Regions from separate parts of the Pseudomonas vesperimontis genome, predicted to be linked through region 1. Evidence: predicted binding sites of a transcription regulator. Region 1 holds the regulator's gene; the other holds the start of a gene.
The links. The regulator FliA, encoded in region 1, starts transcription of late flagellar genes. The targets are predictions, from matches to a motif close to CTAAAGTTTNNNNNNNNNNNGCCGNTAA.
Positions count from the first base shown of each region.

Region 1 (9,812 bases):
CTGAGCCCATACTTGGCTGCCGCACTGCTTGAGCAGACGCGCACCTTCACGGCCATCAGCGCCCATGCCTGTCAGCACGACCGCTAGCACTTTATCCGCATAAGATTTGGCGACCGAACCAAAGGTGATATCGACGCAGGGTTTGTAGTTCAAGCGTTCATCGCCAGGCAGGATTTTCACCACGCCGCGAGCATCGACCATCATCTGCTTGCCGCCAGGCGCGAGCAGTGCAAGCCCCGGACGCAGTACATCACCGTCTTCAGCCTCTTTGACATTGATGCGGCACAACTTATCGAGACGCTCAGCAAATGCCTTAGTAAAGGCGGCAGGCATGTGCTGGATCAGCACGATGGGGGACGGAAAATTAGCCGGCAATTGAGTCAACACACGTTGCAACGCGACCGGCCCGCCCGTTGAGGTACCAATTGCCACTAGCTTATAAGACTTACGCTTGGGCGCTGCGCTAGAAGCCGTAGGCGCGGAGGCGACAGCAGGACGAAGCTGCGCCGCGGGCGCGGGTGCAGCACGCACCGCCGGCTTAGCTTGTGAGGCAGGCGTTGCAATGGTTGGCGGGCTAAGGCTGCGTCGATTACTGCGGGCAATGGTATGAATTTTTTCGCAGAGCAGCTGCTTAACTCGCTCAGGATTTCGCGAAATATCCTCAAAATTTTTCGGCAGAAAATCAACTGCACCCGCTTCCAGCGCATCCAGCGTGACTCGCGCGCCTTCGTGGGTCAGCGAAGAGAACATCAATACCGGCGTTGGGCAGCGCTGCATGATATTACGCACAGCCGTGATGCCATCCATCATCGGCATCTCATAATCCATGGTAATCACATCAGGTTTAAGCGCTTGCGCCTGCTCAATGGCTTCGCGGCCGTTAGTGGCTGTGCCAATCACCTGAATATTCGGATCGGCTGAAAGAATTTCCGACACCCGTCGACGAAAAAAACCGGAGTCATCGACCACCAACACCTTAACCACCATAAACACTCCTAAACGACGCGACAGAAACCTGCGCCGCTAACAATCAGATGCGCCGTGCGTAACGTTTGAGCATGCTCGGCACGTCAAGAATCAAGGCAATACGTCCATCACCGGTAATGGTCGCACCTGACATACCTGGAGTGCCCTGCAGCATTTTGCCCAAAGGCTTAATCACCACCTCTTCCTGGCCAACCAATTGATCAACCACAAAGCCGATACGCTGGCTGCCGACAGTCAGAATCACCACATGACCTTCCCCTTGCTCAACGTGAGCGGCATTACCGATCAACCAACGCTTGAGGTAAAACAACGGCAAGGCTTTGTCACGTACGATCACCACTTCTTGGCCGTCGACGACGTTGGTGCGCGACAGGTCGAGGTGGAAGATTTCATTGACGTTAACCAGCGGGAAGGCAAACGCTTGATTTGCCAACATGACCATCAGCGTTGGCATGATCGCCAGCGTCAACGGCACTTTAATGACGATCTTCGAACCCTGGCCCTTAACCGAAAACACGTTAACGGTGCCATTGAGCTGGGAGATCTTGGTTTTCACCACATCCATGCCCACACCACGGCCAGATACATCTGAAATCTCGGTTTTAGTCGAGAACCCCGGCGCAAAAATCAGGTTGTAACATTCAAACTCGTTGAGGCGATCGGCAGCGTCTTTATCCAACAGACCTTTTTCCACGGCTTTGGCGCGCAGTACGTCAGCGTCCATGCCCTTACCGTCATCAGAGATCGACAAGAGAATATGATCACCTTCCTGCTCGGCGGAGAGGATTACCTTACCACCACGTGCTTTGCCCGACGCTTCGCGCTCTTCCGGCGTTTCAATACCATGGTCGACCGCGTTACGCACCAAGTGCACCAGCGGGTCGGCTAGCGCCTCTACCAAGTTCTTGTCGAGGTCGGTTTCTTCACCGACCAGCTCTAAGTTGATCTCTTTTTTAAGGTTGCGGGCAAGATCACGAACCAGACGCGGGAAGCGCCCGAAGACCTTTTTGATCGGCTGCATACGGGTTTTCATTACCGCCGTTTGCAAATCAGCCGTAACCACATCCAAGTTTGAAACTGCCTTGGACATGGCTTCATCGCCGCTGCTGGAACCCAGGCGGACCAGACGGTTACGCACCAATACCAGCTCACCGACCATATTCATGATCTCATCCAGCCGCGCGGTGTCGACCCGCACAGTGGTTTCTGCTTCGCTGGGTGGCGAGGCCTTCTCTGCTACAGGCGCGGAGGGTGCTGAAACTGGCGGCTTGGCCGGTGCAGGTTTAGCTTCGGGCGGGGCTGCGGGCTTAGCTACAGCTTTAGGGGCTTGCGCTGGCTTGGGCGCTGAAGATGGTGCGGGTGCGGGTGCGGGTGCGGGTGCAACAGGCTTGATCACCTCAGGCTCGACAAACCTACCTTTACCGTGAAGTTGATCGAGCAAGGCCTCAAACTCATCATCGGTAATATCACCACTCGCTGCCTCGGCAGGCTTAACGCTGGCAGCTGGAGCAACAGGTGCTGCTGCAGCCGGCGCCGCGAACTGGCCTTTGCCATGCAATTGATCGAGTAGTGACTCAAATTCGTCATCGGTAATTTCGTTACTGCCCGCCGTTGCAGGGGCCGGAGTTGTAGGCGCAGAGACGACTTCAGGCGCTACAAACTGACCCTTACCATGCAGCTGGTCGAGCAACGATTCAAATTCATCATCGGTAATTTCATCGCCACTGGCCGCGCTGGCCGCCGGCGCCTGCACATTATCCAGGGAGCCGAGTAACTGCTCGAACTCAGTGTCAGTTATGTCGTCAGCGACTGGCTCAGGTTCGGGTGCTGCAATCGCGTCAGGCAACGCGCTATCATCGGCGCCGCCTGGTTCAGCCATACGCGCCAAAGCGGCTAGTAACTCAGGGGTAGCAGGAGTCAGGCTGGTACGTTCGCGTACCTCAGTGAACATACTGGTGACGGCATCCAGTGCTTCCAGCACCACGTCCATCAATGCGGAGTCGACGCGTCGCTCACCCTTGCGCAGGATGTCGAAGACGTTTTCTGCGATGTGACAGCATTCCACCAACTCATTGAGCTGGAGAAACCCGGCACCGCCTTTGACCGTATGAAAACCGCGGAAAATAGCATTTAGCAGATTCTTATCGTCGGGTCGACTTTCCAGCTCTACAAGCTGTTCAGACAACAGTTCAATAATCTCGCCGGCCTCTACCAGGAAGTCCTGAAGGATTTCTTCATCGGCGCCGAAGCTCATAAGACGTGCTCCTAAAATCCCAGACTGGAAAGCAGGTCGTCGACATCATCTTGATTAGATGCGACGTCTTCACGCTTATCGGCATGAATCTGCGGACCTTCACCATGGGAAGGTTCTTTTTGTTTTTCTTGTTCGGCGCGGAGCATCTCGCGGTTGTGCTCAATGCCGGCAAACTGATCCACTTGGCTGGCCATTAGCACCAGTTTCAGCAGGTTACTTTCAACTTCAGTGACCAACTGGGTGACGCGTTTAATCACCTGCCCTGTTAAGTCCTGAAAATCTTGGGCCAGCATGATGTCGTTCAGATTGGCCGACAGTTTGGCGCCATCACGCTCGCTGCGATCGAGAAACGACTCAACCCGTTTAGCCAACTCACGAAAGTTGTCAGCGCTCATCTCGCGGCGCATAAATCGCCCCCAGTCAGCACTTAAACTATGCGCTTCATCGCTAAAACCATTGACCAGCGGGGTACTTTGCTCGACCAAGTCCATGGTGCGATTAGCCGCTTTCTCGGTCATCGTCACCACGTAATTCAAACGTTCAGTGGCATCGGTGATTTGTGAAACCTCGGTAGCATGCGGCATACGAGGGTCGAGTTGGAAATTGACGATGGCGTTATGCAGCTCTCGGGTCAGCTTGCCGACCTCATGATACAAGCCACGGTCGCGCGCCTTGTTCAGGTCATGTATCAGCTGTACCGCTTCACCAAAGTTGCCACGTTCAAGGCTGTCTACCAGTTGGCGAGCACTGTGTTTCAAGGACGACTCAAGATCACCCTGAGCGGAATCATTATGTTCCATAGAACCCTCATGGCAGACATCAGCCGTTGACGCGCTCGAAGATTTTCTCAATCTTCTCTTTAAGTACCTGAGCAGTGAACGGCTTAACTACATAACCGTTAACACCCGCTTGGGCGGCCTCGATGATCTGATCGCGCTTGGCTTCTGCCGTGACCATCAGTACCGGCAGCGTTTTTAGGCGATCATCCGCACGCACAGCGCGCAGCAAGTCGATACCGGTCATGCCAGGCATGTTCCAGTCCGTGACCAAAAAGTCAAAACTGCCGCTTTGCAGCATCGGCAGCGCCGTTACGCCGTCATCCGCTTCGGCGGTGTTGGTAAACCCCAAATCACGCAAGAGGTTCTTAATGATTCGTCGCATCGTTGAAAAGTCATCAACGATGAGGATTTTCATGTTCTTGTCCAAGTCGACCTCCGTACAGTCCCAAACGCACCCAGCGACCTGTGTGCGCCTTTAATCGTGAAATCGGCGAGCATTAACGTGCAATTCAGCGGGCACGCCATTCAGCTAGGCGGGCACGCAAGCGAGCAGCACACTGACTGTGTAACTGGCTTACTCGTGACTCGCTAACCCCCAACACTGCACCAATCTCTTTTAGATTTAATTCTTCATCGTAATACAGTGCTAACACTAGGCGCTCGCGCTCTGGCAAGCCAGCAATGGCATCTGCTAGGGCCGCTTGAAAACGTTGATCTTCCAAATCACGAGAGGGTTCAAGGTGATTGCTGCCAGCATCCTCATCCATCGCGCCGTGCTCGCCGTCCTGCAACAGGTCGTCGAAGCTGAATAGGCGGCTGCCTAGCGTGTCGCCAAGAATGCCGTAGTAATCTTCAAGACTCAATTCTAGTTCGGCCGCAACCTCTTGATCTTTAGCGTCTCGACCCGTTCTGGCCTCAACTTTCCTAATCGCGTCACTGACCATGCGGCTATTACGGTGCACCGAACGCGGCGCCCAATCACCTTTGCGCACCTCGTCAAGCATGGAGCCACGTATGCGGATGCCCACAAACGTCTCGAAACTGGCTCCTTTGCTGGAATCGTATTTTTTTGAAGCTTCAAGTAGGCCGATCATCCCGGCTTGAATCAAATCGTCAACCTGCACATTGGCCGGTAAGCGCGCCAGCAGGTGATAGGCAATGCGTTTGACCAGAGGCGCGTAGCGCTCGATCAACTGGTGCTGTGCGTCTTGCGCCTGCGCCTTGCTATACATACGTAGTCCAGAGGCTGCTGTCATAGGGCCGCGTCTGCGAGCGGTTGTTGCACCAAACGCTCAACGAAAAATTCCAAATGCCCGCGCGGGTTAGCGGGTAGCGGCCATGCGTCAACTTTTTGCGCGATGGCTTTAAACGCCAGCGCGCACTTGGAGCGCGGGAAGGCTTCGTAAACCGCGCGCTGCTTCTGTACCGCCTTGCGCACGGACTCATCGTAAGGCACCGCACCGACATATTGCAGGGCAACATCGAGGAAACGGTCTGTGACTTTAGTCAGCTTAGCAAACAGGTTACGACCTTCTTGCGGGCTGTGAGCCATATTGGCTAAAACGCGAAAGCGATTCATGCCGTGGTCGCGGTTGAGCAATTTAATCAGGGCGTAGGCGTCGGTAATTGAGGTTGGCTCATCACACACGACCACCAGCACTTCCTGCGCTGCACGCACGAAGCTGACGACGCCATCACCAATTCCAGCAGCTGTGTCGATGATCAATACATCCAGGTTGTCGCTAATATCACTAAACGCTTGGATTAACCCGGCATGCTGCATAGGCGACAGCTGCACCATACTCTGAATACCTGAGGCCGCCGGGACAATGCGGATACCACCCGGGCCCTGCAACAACACATCGCGCAGATCACATTCGCCACTGATCACATCTTCCAGAGTGCGCTTGGCTGTCAGCCCCAACAACACGTCGACGTTGGCCAAGCCAAGGTCGGCGTCCAACAACATCACTCGCCGACCTAGATCAGCCAGAGCTATCGCCAGATTGACTGAGACGTTGGTCTTACCGACGCCACCCTTGCCGCCGGTCACCGCAATCACCTGTACGGGATGCATACCCATAATTTCTAACACCTTGTCTAACGTCGACTGGAGCCACTTGATCGGTTAAGTACCGTCCCACCTAACAGCATGGCGCTTAACTGACGCGCTGTGTGGGCTGCTGGTACAGGTCGGCAAACATCTCCGCCATCGTATCCTCGCTCGGTTCTTGGGTCGCCTGCAGCCCAACGGCTCGGCTGACCAATTGATGACTGCGCGGGATCTGCAGATCATCAGGAATACGTGGCCCATCAGTTAGGTAGGCTACCGGTAGACGCTGGCTAATAGCCAGACCTAAAACCTCACCCAAGCTGGTGGCCTCATCGGCCTTGGTGATAATGCAACCGCTCAAACCACAACGCTTGTAACTATGGTAGGCGGCTTTGAGCACTTGACTCTGACTGGTAGAGGCCATAACCAGATAATTTTTTGCATTAACGCCTCGACTGGCCAGGGTTTCCAGTTGCATACGCAACGCTGGATCATTAGCCGGGAGACCCGCTGTATCAATCAGCACCACCCGCTTACGCGCCAGCGGGGCAAGGGCTTGAGTCAAGGACTGGCCTGGATCAACCAAGGTGACGGGCACATTAAGAATACGACCCAAGGTTTTCAGTTGCTCCTGCGCACCGATGCGGTAGCTGTCCAAACTGACCAAGGCAATATGTTGCGCACCGTATTTAAGTACATAGCGTGCGGCGAGCTTGGCTAAGGTGGTGGTTTTACCCATGCCGGCAGGACCCACTAATGCAATAACACCGCCGTCTTCCATCGGCTCCTGCTTCGGTGTTTTGATCGCATGAGCCAAATGCGCCAACAGCATGCGCCAGGCTTGGCGGGGCTCGGAAATAGTGGAAATGCGCTCAAGTAAAGCTTTTGCCAGCTCGGCAGATAAGCCCATGCGCTGCAGTCGACGCCATAAATTGGCTTGCTGCGGGCGACGCGTTTGCAGTTGCCCCCAAGCGATCGAACCCAACTGCACTTCAATTAATTCGCGCAAGCCATGCAGCTCGAAGCGCATGGCATCGAGAGCGCCCTGATCCGTTGTGGCAGTCGACGCGCGCGCCGGGCGCAAAACATCAGCAAAGCTAGCAACGGGCGCAGTGGCAACCGCGCCAAACAACTGGCGATCTTTACCGGCATCAACCTGAGCACGGGTTGTCAGCTCAGCCTGCGCGGTGGCGATCTTCGCTTGAGTTTTGCGCAATTCGGCTTCCAGTGCCGGATTAGGCTGGCGCGATGGCGCAGCGGGCACTTGGTAGTCCAATGCTGCCGTCAGCTCAACGCCACCAGCAACCCGGCGATTGCCTATGATCGAGGCATCGGCACCCAGCTCATCACGCACCAGCTTCATGGCGGTACGCATATCGGCGGCGAAAAATCGTTTGACCTGCATGGCCTGTAACCTCGGTTAGTTCTGACCCACCGTCGCAACGATGGTGACCTGCTTGTTATCCGGAATTTCCTGGTATGCCAGCACATGGATACTCGGAACTGCCAGCCGCGCGAATCGCGAGAGCATCGCCCGGACCGGACCGGCCACCAGCAGTATCACTGGTTTGCCGAGCATCTCCTGACGCTGCGCCGCTTCCACCAGGGATCGCTGCAGCTTCTCAGCCATGCCAGGCTCCAAGAGGATGCCCTCCTCTGAGCCTTGCCCGGCCTTCTGAATACTGTTGAGCAATATCTGTTCCAACCTAGGTTCTAAGGTGATCACAGGCAGCTCAAGCTCTAGTCCCACAATGCTTTGCACGATTGCACGAGCCAGCGCGACGCGCACCGCCGACACCATCGCGGCGGGATCTTGACTCTTCACTGCCACATTGGCGATGGCCTCGGCGATGGTGCGAATATCACGCACCGGCACCTGCTCTTGCAGCAAACTCTGCAAGACCTTGAGCAGGGTCGACAGGCTGATCATGCCAGGTACCAGCTCCTCGGCCAGCTTGGGCGAGCTTTTGGCTAGCAACTGCATCAACTGCTGCACCTCTTCATGGCCAAGCAACTCGTGGGCATGCTTGTGCAACACTTGGTTGAGGTGCGTGGCAACCACGGTACTGGCATCCACCACGGTGTAACCCAGCGACTGCGCCTGGTCACGCTGGCTCGGGTCGATCCACACCGCCTCAAGACCGAAAGCCGGGTCTTTAGCAGCAATGCCATTGAGTGGGCCAAACACTTGGCCGGGATTGATCGCCAACTCACGATCGGGATACACCTCTGCCTCGGCCACGCTGACGCCCATCAGGGTCAATCGGTAGGCGTTGGGCTGCAGGTCGAGGTTGTCGCGAATGTGCACCGAAGGCATCAAAAAACCCATCTCTTGGGACAGCTTCTTGCGTACGCCTTTAATTCGCGCCAGCAACTGACCACCCTGGTTGCGGTCAACCAGTGGGATCAGCCGATAACCCACTTCTAGGCCGACCATGTCCACTGGCGTGACGTCATCCCAACCTAACTCTTTGACCTCTTGAGACTTCTGCGCCGGCAGCAAGTCTTGCTGGCGCTGCACTTCCTTGACTTCGCTTTCCGCGACCACACGTTGCTTGTTAGCAATCCAATAAGCCGCACCCGCTGCCGCCAGACCCAAGCTGATAAAGAAGAAATGTGGCATGCCGGGGACCATGCCCATGATGATCATGATCGCAGCGGTCACGGCCAGCGCGCGAGGCGAGGCAAACATCTGCCGATTAACCTGCGCGCCCATGTCTTCTGAGCTGGACACCCGCGTCACCATCACCGCCGCAGCCGTTGACAGCAGCAGTGAAGGAATCTGCGCGACCAGACCATCACCAATGGTCAGCAGGGTGTAAATCTTGCCAGCCTCAGAGAATGGCAGGTCATGCTGGAAAATGCCGATGGCAATGCCGCCAATCAGGTTAATAAACAGAATCAGCAGGCCAGCAATCGCATCGCCGCGCACGAATTTGCTGGCACCGTCCATAGAGCCGTAAAAATCCGCTTCTTGAGAGACTTCCGAGCGGCGTTTTTTGGCTTCAACCTGATCAATCAATCCGGCATTTAAGTCAGCGTCGATGGCCATTTGCTTGCCGGGCATGGCATCCAGGGTGAAACGCGCACTCACCTCGGAAATACGCCCGGCGCCCTTGGTGACCACCACAAAGTTGATGATCATCAAAATAGCGAACACCACGATACCGACCACGTAGTTGCCGCCGATCACCACCTCACCAAACGACTGGATAACCTTACCCGCGGCGCCATGACCATCTTGACCGTTGAGCAAAACCACGCGTGTGGAGGCGACGTTGAGCGCCAGGCGCAACAGGGTCGCGGCCAGCAGAACAGTGGGGAAAACCGCGAAATCTAGGGGGCGCAACGCATAGATCGCAACCAACAGCACCACAATCGACAAAGCAATGCTGAAGGTAAACAGCACGTCGAGAAGAAACGGTGGAATGGGCAACATGACCATGCCGAGCATGACCAGCAGCATGAGCGGTATGCCCAGGTTGCCCTGCTTCAACCCTGACAGGTTGCTGCGCACATCACCGATCATTTGCGAGCGATCTATTGCCACACCACTACCCCAACCCATTCAATCTTTTGACGCTTGATGCGCCTTCGGGAAGGGTTTTGCAAGAAGCTGTCCAACTTTGCCTGGCTCAGGTAATCAGCAGGCAAGTGACGTGATGGCAGCGCATGGAAAATCAGTCGTCACGACGTAAATCAGGCGGGATAGGGATATCGGGGAGAGGGCCGGGACGCT
Region 1 is NZ_CP149803.1:1,220,956-1,230,767, reverse strand. Features, by position in the region: gene WF513_RS05800 (chemotaxis response regulator protein-glutamate methylesterase) at 1-987, opposite strand, end outside; gene WF513_RS05795 (chemotaxis protein CheA) at 1,031-3,241, opposite strand; gene WF513_RS05790 (protein phosphatase CheZ) at 3,253-4,041, opposite strand; gene WF513_RS05785 (chemotaxis response regulator CheY) at 4,061-4,435, opposite strand; gene fliA (RNA polymerase sigma factor FliA) at 4,530-5,276, opposite strand; gene fleN (flagellar synthesis regulator FleN) at 5,273-6,103, opposite strand; gene flhF (flagellar biosynthesis protein FlhF) at 6,180-7,478, opposite strand; gene flhA (flagellar biosynthesis protein FlhA) at 7,494-9,617, opposite strand; gene flhB (flagellar biosynthesis protein FlhB) at 9,754-9,812, opposite strand, start outside.

Region 2 (9,812 bases), 860 kb from region 1:
CGCTTGGCAGAGGCTGGCCTTTACCGGTGAACACCAACCCGGACCAGTAGGACTTGAGCTGTGATTCGCTTTTGCTGGTGACCGCGCTGTAGAACTTATCCTTAGTCGGATTCCAACCAGCCTGATCAACACCTTTTAGGGATTTATCTTTTCCCAGAAAAATATTGGCCACATCAGCTTGGCTGGGTGCCGCGCTGGCACCCGCATTGACGATAACGGCTACTTCAGCGTGCGCCAGAGTGGTGCAACTGAGCAGTGCGAGAGCGCTAAGCAATTTTTTCATAAAGGCTCTCCTTAAAATACGAAATCAACGCCAACGCTGAAGATGTCAGCGTCTTGGGTGCCCAATGGTGCGCCAAAAACACCTGTGCGCTGGAAGACGGCATTGTCGTAAGACTGCTGTGCATTGGCTTTGAAAACGCCAATGGACTCATCAGTTTGTGAGGTGTCGACGCGCTTGTATTCGCCTTTCAGCGTCACAGTAGGCGTGATGCTGTAGTTGAGGCCGTAGGTCATCGACACTTGACGACCAGACACTTCATCAAGTTGGCCATAGGTCACGTGCGCCAAGTAATCACCGAAGCGGCGGCCACCCATGACGTAGAACGCGGTGGCTTCAGCTTCGTTATCTTGTTCAATGGTGAGTTTTACCGCCTCGGCGGCGCTCAACCATGTGCCATTATCATATTGATGGCCAACTGAGCTGAACTTGCCTTTCTGTGCATCTAGAGCATTGAATACTCGGTTTTCCTGTGCACCAAAGACATTGGTGATTGTCTCGTCCACAGTGATTTGCAAGTCAGCCTCGGCGTAGCCGATGCGGAACGTACCGAAATTATCAGTGGACAGCGCGACGTTGGCCGCGAAAACATCGCGGTAATCCAAGTCTTGCATGTTATCCAGCGCGTAATGATCGCGTTTGATCGCTTGGCCGCCGGCTAATTGGACGCTCACGGTGCCGGCGCCAGTATTGAAGTTGTACAGCACATCAGCGCCGTCATGGTTAGCCAGCTGAACAAGGCTGTAAACCTCTTCCGGCAAGCGCAGCCACGGGTAAGAGAAACCGACGTTAAGGGTTTCTGAATACATGTAAATCGGAGTGCCCAGACGACCGCCACGCAGGGTCAGGTTGTCGCTTGCTTCCCAAGCGAGGTACAAATTGCCGGGCCCTACTTCCCACGAGTCTTGGGTGGGTTTGGTGATCAGTTGGCCGGTAACGCTAACAGTATCGGTGATGCCATAACGCATTTGCACGGCCAGCTTGGACAGCTGATCGCCGCGCCAGCTGTCGTTGGTTTGGCCTTGGATACCGTAATCCAGATCGCTCTCGCCGCCCAAGTGGGTGATGCCGAGGGTGCCGAAACCGTTGAGCTGATACTCGCCTTGCTCAACTGCAAGGGCTGGCAGGCTGGCCAGGCAGACGGCCAAGCCGAGAAGGTGACGTTTGCTCATTCAGGTGTGCTCCTGTGTGTTTCAGGTTAAACGCGGAACTGGGCTGTCGCCGCGCGCAGGTGATCCCCGGTGCTGACCAATTGTTCGCCGAGGCGAGCGGTAGCCTGTGCACCTTGTGCGGTTGCTTGTGCGTCCTGCTGCAACACTTGTGTGTCTTGCTGAATGGAACTGGACAGGCCGATTTGCTCTTGGGTGAACTGAGCAATGCCAGCATTCAATTCGTTGATATGGCCTACCGCATCAGCAATGGCTTCAAGAATTTGTGTGGCTTGCACCGAACGCTCGATGCTGTTTTGGGCTTTTTCGCCATTGGCCGTCATCACGTTAAGCACGCCGTTGGCGCTTGATTGCAGACGTTGAATGATGGTTTGGATCTCGGCGGTCGAGGCAGCGGTTTTTTGCGCTAAGTTGCGCACCTCATCTGCTACTACAGCAAAGCCACGGCCTTGCTCGCCGGCGCGCGCCGCCTCAATGGCTGCGTTGAGAGCCAGCAGGTTGGTTTGTTCAGCAATGCTGCGAATAACCGTTAGCACCGAGCCAACCTGCTGGGTTTCTTCTTCCAGCTGCTCCATGGCCTTGACCGCACCCATAACGCTGCTGCCCAGGTCACTGATGCTGGTTGAAAGGGAGCCAATATTTTGCCGGGCTTGATCGGCTTGCTTGGTGGCTGCACCCGCCTCATCGGAGGCCTGCTGCGAACGATGTGCAACTTCCTGAATGCTGTTGGTCATGGTCAGGATATCGCGGCTGATTGAATCGGTATGGCCTTGTTGCGACCCCGAGTTTTGTTGGGCGTCCTGGGTGAGCCGATACAGCTCTTTGGACATACTGCCCAATGGGTTGGCGGCTTCGATGATTTGGCGGATGGTTGACTGAAGCTTGTCGATAAAGCCGTTGAAGAGCTGAATCATTTCGCCAATTTCATCGTTGGAATCAACGCTCACGCGGCGCGTTAAGTCGCCATCACCACTGGCAATGGCTTGCAGCGAGGTGATTACACCGCGCACGTTGGCCATGATGCCGCGTATGACCAAGAGCGAGACAATGCTCACCAAGATGACCAGCACGGCAGACAGAGCAAAGCCAACTCGGGTGGTGGTGGCATTGTCGGTGCGAGTTTGTGCCAGGGTCTGGCGGAAGTCTTCATAGGCATGCGCGCGGAACGTGGTGCCAAGGCTTTGCGCCTCGTTTAGGTCGGTGGCCATGCGGCCTAGGCTTGGCGCCAGCTCTTCGAAACTGGCAGTACCTTTGATCAGTTGCTCCGAGGCGGGCAGCGCGTTGTCGGCGTAGCGCTTGATCGCAGTGCGCCAAGCGTCCAGCTCTTGACGACGGTCCTGACGGTCGGCAACCAGTAACTGCAACTCCTGTTGCTTGTTAGTAATCTCGGTCAGTACTTGCCGGGCCTCGCTCAGAGTTTCCATTTCACCCGCCGCGACGGCGCTGTTAAGCAGGCCAGGCAGACGCGAGTACTGGAAGATCACCGCGTCGGCTTTCTCCAGCGTTGGGAAGCTGTGGGTTTCAAGGTCCACAAGGCGTTTGTCGTTATTGCCCAGTTGCATGGAGGTGTAGCCGACAAACAGCAGCAGGCCAAGCAACGCAACCGCAGGCAGCAGCAGAAACTTTAGGGTAAGCGAAAGATTTTTTAGCATGGCAGGTGTCCCAATTTGGGGCGAAGTATACCGAGTTGGTTTTGTGGGCATCCTGCCATTTATCGGTCATGTGCTGACCATACGCTTTGCGTATGGTCGATTATTGTTTCGGCAGAGCTTAGTACTTCTGTAGTTAAGGAGGCCCAAATTTATCGACGCATGGCAAAAATACTGGCATGCAACCAAGTGTTTTTGCCTTCTGTCGTGCTGTGCGCAAATGTTGCCAGAAGACTGCTGACGTTATGCTTATGTTTTAGAGGAGTTTACCCGGTCTTGGCATTGATCTTATTTAGGATAATGCACTTTGCACGGTGTATGTCGATACTGAGCTGCAACCTGCAGCGGTAGACCAGCGCCCATAAAAAACCGCCCCGAGAGGCGGTTTTTTGAGTCACTACAGCCTCAGGTTACAGACCGTTGGCCGCTTTGAACTCGCGGCGGCGGCGGTGCAAGACAGGCTCGGTGTAGCCGTTCGGTTGCTTGGTACCTTCGACCACCAGTTCCAGGGCAGCCTGGAACGCGATGTTGCTGTCGAAGTTCGGTGCCAGCGGACGGTACAGCGGGTCGCTGTCGTTCTGTCGATCCACCACAGGCGCCATGCGCTTGAGGCTGGCAACAATTTGCTCTTCGGTGGCGATGCCATGACGCAGCCAGTTGGCCAGCAGCTGGCTGGAGATGCGCAGGGTGGCGCGGTCTTCCATCAAGCCGATGTCATTGATGTCCGGCACTTTCGAGCAACCCACGCCTTGGTCGATCCAGCGCACCACATAGCCGAGGATGCCTTGTGAGTTGTTGTCCAGTTCGTTCTGAACTTCCTCAGGCGTCCAGTTGGTGTTCTGCGCCAGCGGAATGCTGAGGATGTCATCAACGGATGCCGGCGCGCGCTTAGCCAGTTCGGCCTGGCGAGCGAATACATCCACCTTGTGATAGTGCATGGCGTGCAAGGCAGCAGCAGTTGGCGACGGCACCCAGGCGGTATTAGCGCCGGCCATTGGGTGAGCGACTTTTTGCTCAACCATGGCCGCCATCAGGTCGGGCATGGCCCACATGCCTTTGCCGATTTGCGCGCGGCCTTGCAGGCCGGTGGCCAGGCCAACATCAACGTTGTTGTTCTCGTAGGCGCTGATCCACTTCTCGTTTTTCATGGCGGCTTTGCGCACAACGGCGCCAGCTTCCATGGAAGTGTGAATTTCGTCGCCGGTGCGGTCGAGGAAGCCGGTGTTGATGAACACCACGCGCTCGCTGGCGGCTTTGATGCAAGCCTTGAGGTTGACGGTGGTGCGCCGTTCTTCGTCCATGATGCCGACTTTCAAGGTATTGCGCGGCAGGCTGAGAACGCCTTCAACACGGCCGAAAATCTCGGTCGTGAACGCCACTTCCTCTGGGCCGTGCATTTTCGGTTTAACAATGTAGACCGAGCCGGTGCGAGTGTTTTTGCGGCTGGTGTTGCCATTCAGGTTGTGCACTGCGCACAAGCTGGTGAACAGCGCGTCTTGGATACCTTCCGGTACCTCATTGCCAGCGGCGTCGAGGATGGCGGGGTTGGTCATCAGGTGGCCGACGTTCCGCACGAACAGTAGGCTGCGGCCATGCAGGGATAACTCACCACCGGCAGGCTGGGTGTAAACGCGGTCCGGATTCATGGTGCGGGTGAAGGTCTGGCCGCCTTTGGCAACCTCTTCAGCCAAGTCGCCTTTCATCAGGCCGAGCCAGTTTTTGTAGATCACCACTTTGTCGTCAGCATCAACGGCCGCCACGGAGTCTTCGCAATCCATGATGGTGGTCAGTGCCGCTTCCATTAGCACGTCTTTGACGCCGGCGGCATCGGTCTGGCCGACTGGAGTGCTGGCATCAATCTGGATTTCAAAGTGCAGGCCGTTGTGCTTGAGCAGCACGGCGATGGGCGCATCGCTAGCGCCTTGGAAGCCGATCAGTTGCGCGTCATCACGCAGGCCGCTGTTGCTGCCGCCTTTAAGGGCGACGACCAGCTTGCCGTCAACGATCTTGTAGCCAGTGGAGTCGACGTGGGAGCCGGCGGCCAGTGGCGCGGCATCGTCGAGGAAGGTGCGGGCGAAGGCGATGACCTTGTCACCACGAACCTTGTTGTAGCCGCGGCCTTTCTCGGCGCCGCCTTCTTCGCTGATCACGTCAGTGCCGTAGAGAGCATCGTACAGCGAGCCCCAACGAGCATTGGACGCGTTCAGGGCGAAGCGCGCGTTCATCACCGGCACCACCAACTGGGGCCCGGCGAGGCGGGCGATTTCTTCGTCGACGTTCTCGGTGGTGGCGTGGAAGTCGGCAGGCTCTGGCAGCAGATAGCCGATTTCTTGCAGGAAGGCTTTGTAGGCCACTGCATCGTGGGCTTGCCCTGCGCGGGCTTGGTGCCACGCGTCGACCTGTGCCTGAATCTGGTCGCGCTTAGCGAGCAGCGCCCGGTTTTTCGGCGCCAGGTCATTGATGACCGCTTCGGCACCTGCCCAGAACGTCTCGGCAGCAATGCCGGTACCGGGGATGGCTTCGTTGTTCACGAAGTCGAACAGCACTTTAGCAACCTGCAGGCTGCCTACTTGAACGCGTTCAGTCATCACTTGCCTCACTCTGCTCAGCTTTACTCAATAAGCGCGTCGGACATGGGCAGTGCCGCATGTAGTCCGAGGCGCGGCATACTACATCAAGGCCCGGGGAAAATCAGTTGGTGCGCGTCGCTCTGTTGCTAATGAAGTGTTTTGCGATGATTTTGCATAAATATTGCTGCGTTAAATTCACAGTATTGTTCTTTGTGAAGGCGGAATAGTCCGCAGCTAATTGCTTTGAAGGCGCGCGATGGCTCTCGGAGCGGCTTGCCTATACTGCTGCATGGTTTTTATGGAGGTCGACTTTTATGCCTATTCAGGCCGCCACAGCTGCAGATCTCGACGAGTTGAGCGAATTATTCTGCGCCTATCTCACGTTCTATCAGGTGGCAAAACCGCGTGTGCAGGTGCGGGATTTTCTTGCAGCCCGCATGGATAACGCTGATTCGACGATTCTGCTGGCCCGCGATGCGCACGGTGCGGCGCTCGGGTTTGTGCAGCTGTATGCCTTTTTCTCATCGTTAGCGTTGCAGCCGGCTTGGTTGCTCAGTGACCTCTATGTCCATAAGTCGGCGCGCCGCCAAGGTGTCGGTGAGGCGCTGATGAACGCTGCGCGCGATCATGCGCAGGCGAGCGGAGCCTGCGGTTTGCAGTTGGAGACGGCAAAGAGCAATCTGCCAGGACAAGCCCTTTATGAGCGTTTGGGTTATGTGCGTGACGAAGTATTTTTTACCTATTGGCTGAGCTTGAACTGAACAAGGAGCAAAACATGGATCATCTGGTACTCACGGTTATTGCCCAGGATCAGCCAGGGCTGGTCGAGCGCGTCGCTCAGTGCATCAGCGAGCATGGCGGCAACTGGCTGGAAAGCCGCATGTCGCGCATGGCGGGTCAGTTCGCCGGGATACTGCGGGTGGATGTACCGCTGGCGGCGCACCCCGGTTTGGTAGCTGCGCTGGAGGCATTGCAGGCCCAAGGCATTCGTGTGCAGATCGCCACAGGCGGTGCTGCGCCGGTAGTTACCTGGCAAGCTATTCGTCTGGAGTTGGTGGGCAATGATCGCCCGGGCATCGTGCGTGACATCACCCGCTTGCTTAGCAGCCATGGCGTCAACTTGGAGAGCCTGAGCACCGAAGTCGTGCCTGCGCCCATGAGTGGTGAGCTGCTCTTCCAGGCGCAAGCCTTGTTGGGTGTGCCGCAAAGCCTGACCTTGGAGCAGCTGCAAACGCATCTAGAAGCGTTGGCCGATGATCTGATGGTGGAGCTGAAGCTGCAAATCGAGGAGTAGTGCCGGGGTTCCCCGCACTTATATCGATAAACCTGAGCCTTAAACACGAAACCCCGAAGCACTGACACGTGCCTCGGGGCCTTTTTACTAGCTGCTGATGGTTCTTACACCGGCCGGCGTTTGCGCAGGGTTAACCAAGCGTCGACGCTGTAAATAGCCAGCCCAGCCCAAATGCAGATAAACGCCAGCAGCTTGCTCGGGTCGAAATGCTCACCAAACAGGAAGATCGCCTGCAGCAACACTAAGGTCGGGGCCACGTACTGTAAAAAGCCCAGCGTGGTGTAGGGCAGGTGGCGGGCTGCGGCGTTGAAGCACACCAGCGGTACCAGGGTAATCGGGCCCGCAGCAATCAACCAGAGCGCTTGCGGGGTGCTCCAAAAATCAGCTTGGGTGCTCATCGCCGCTGGGTGCAGCAGCAACCAGCCAAGCGCCAGTGGCAGCAGCAGCCAGGTTTCTACGACCAATCCGGGCAGTGCTGCGACCGGCGCCTGTTTACGAATCAGCCCGTAGAAGCTGAATGTCAGGGCCAGCACCAGGGAGACCCAAGGAATGCTGCCAACCTGCCACAACTGCTGCATAACCCCCAGCGCAGCCAACGCCACGGCCAGCCATTGCAAGCGGCGCAACCGCTCGCCAAGAATCAGCATGCCCAGCAGGACATTGACCAGCGGGTTGATGTAGTAGCCCAGGCTGGCCTCAAGCATGCGCCCATCATTTACCGCCCACACATACACCAGCCAGTTGCTGGCGATCAGCAGGCCGCTAAGGCCCAATACGGCGAAACGCTTGGGGTGGGCCAGTAGCGCGCGCAGCCAGCCAGGGTGCTTCCATACCAGCAGCAGCAACGCACCAAAAATGGCCGACCAAAGTGCCCGGTGCACGATGATTTCAAGTGCGGGCACGCTTTGAATGGCTTTGAAATAGAGTGGGAACAGGCCCCAAATAATGTAGGCGGTCAGGCCGAGAATGTACCCGCGACGCGGGTTGACGTTGGCCATGATGGGTCCTTGCTTGGGCAGCTAACTAAAGAGTCAGAGTCTAATCGCGGCGGTGCAGGCCTGTCCGGGTAGGCAGGTTTTTCTTCAGTGGTAAACGCTGCTTGGCTGTAACAAAGACGTTACGCCAAGGTGGCCAACTGTTCTGCTGGTTGCGCTTGCGACGCCGCTCAGGCAAGCCTTGGCCGCTCACTTCCTCTGAGTTGAATGCGCAAGCGCGGCCTTGAGCAGCCGATCAAAATAGCCTTAGCGGCTCTTCATCCAAGGCCGATAACTGCTCACGTAAGATCAGAATCTGCTCGCCCCAATAACGCTCGCTACCGAACCAGGGGAAACTCATGGGGAACGCCGGGTCGTCCCAGCGCCTTGCCAGCCAGGCGCTGTAATGCATCAGCCGCAGCGTGCGCAGGCCTTCAATTAGTGGCAGCTCGCGTGGGTTGAAATCATGGAATTCCTGATAACCCTCCATCAACTCTGAGAGCTGACCGAGGCGCTCATGCCGTTCGCCGGCAAGCATCATCCATAAATCTTGGACGGCAGGGCCCATGCGGCAGTCGTCGAGGTCGACCATATGGAAGGTGTCGTCCCGGCATAGCAGATTGCCGGGGTGGCAATCACCGTGCAGGCGAATCGCTTTGACCGGGTTGCTGGCGAATAGCGTATCCAAGCGCTTGAGCAGATCGCGCGCCACCGACTCGTAGGCGGGCAGCAGGCCGCGCGGAATAAAATTCCCCTCTAGCAAGGTTGCCAGTGATGCGTGGCCAAAGTTGCTCACCTGTAAGGCTTCACGATGGGCAAATGGCTTGAGTGAGCCCACAGCATGCAAGCGGCCGAGTAGCTGACCGAGGCGGTACAGTTGGTCGAGGTTGCCCGGCTCTGGCGCTCGCCCGCCGCGTCGGGGAAATAGCGCAAAGCGAAAGCCGGAATACTCGAACAAGGTTTCGCCATCGCGCACCAGTGGAGCCACCACCGGCACTTCACATTCGGCCAGCTCGAAGGTGAAGCTGTGTTCTTCGCGAATCGCCGCATCGGTCCAGCGATCAGGGCGATAGAACTTGGCGATTAGCGGCATTTCATCCTCGATGCCCACTTGGTAGACGCGGTTTTCATAGCTGTTGAGCGCCAGCACGCGTGCATCGCTGAGGTAGCCGATGCTCTCCACAGCATCCAGCACCAGATCGGGTGTGAGTGCGGCAAATGGATGGGACATGGGCGGCTCCGGTCAGTTGGCCGCCGAGTGTAGCGCTTATGCAGGGTCGGGCGGGGTTTGCGCGCTACGTTATGGTCCCGGATTACGCCTAGGCTTATCCGGGCTACCGAAGCTGTTGATCGCGGGGCGTAGACATGCGCGCCAATTAATACACATTTACTCCACACCAACCCCCTCGTAGCCCGGATAAGCGCAGCGCAATCCGGGAACGCCTTTTCGGATTACGCTCAGGTTTAACTGGTCTCTAGGGGCGGGCTAGTCGCCGGGCTTTGGCGTGCGCGCCAAGCAATACACATCAACCCGCGCGGCACCGGCTTTGCTTAACAGCTGCGCGAGGCTTTCAGCGGTAGCACCGGTGGTCAATACGTCATCAATCAGCGCCACGTGCAGGCCTGTCATTGAGCTGCCTGCTTTTAAAGCAAATGCGTTGCGTAAGTTACGTTTGCGCGTGGCAGCATCCAGTTGCTGCTGTGCAGGCGTATCGATGATGCGTTGCAGCCAGTGCGGCTGTTGTGGCACATGCAATGAAGCGCTCAGCCACTGCGCGAGCAACTGCGCTTGATTGAACCCGCGCTGGCGCTGGCGTTTGTCTGCCAAAGGGACGGGCAGCAGTAGTTCGGGTTTTTTCAGCCCGTTATCGAAGGC
Region 2 is NZ_CP149803.1:363,735-373,546, forward strand. Features, by position in the region: gene WF513_RS01740 (phosphate ABC transporter substrate-binding protein) at 1-283, opposite strand, end outside; gene WF513_RS01745 (hypothetical protein) at 295-1,452, opposite strand; gene WF513_RS01750 (methyl-accepting chemotaxis protein) at 1,479-3,101, opposite strand; gene WF513_RS01755 (malate synthase G) at 3,509-5,686, opposite strand; gene WF513_RS01760 (GNAT family N-acetyltransferase) at 5,983-6,429, shown strand; gene WF513_RS01765 (ACT domain-containing protein) at 6,444-6,962, shown strand; gene rarD (EamA family transporter RarD) at 7,067-7,960, opposite strand; gene WF513_RS01775 (serine/threonine protein kinase) at 8,193-9,167, opposite strand; gene WF513_RS01780 (ComF family protein) at 9,423-9,812, opposite strand, start outside.
Region 2: WF513_RS01750 (methyl-accepting chemotaxis protein) is a predicted target of FliA. The motif match lies at 3,251-3,278, and genes of this name have one in related genera.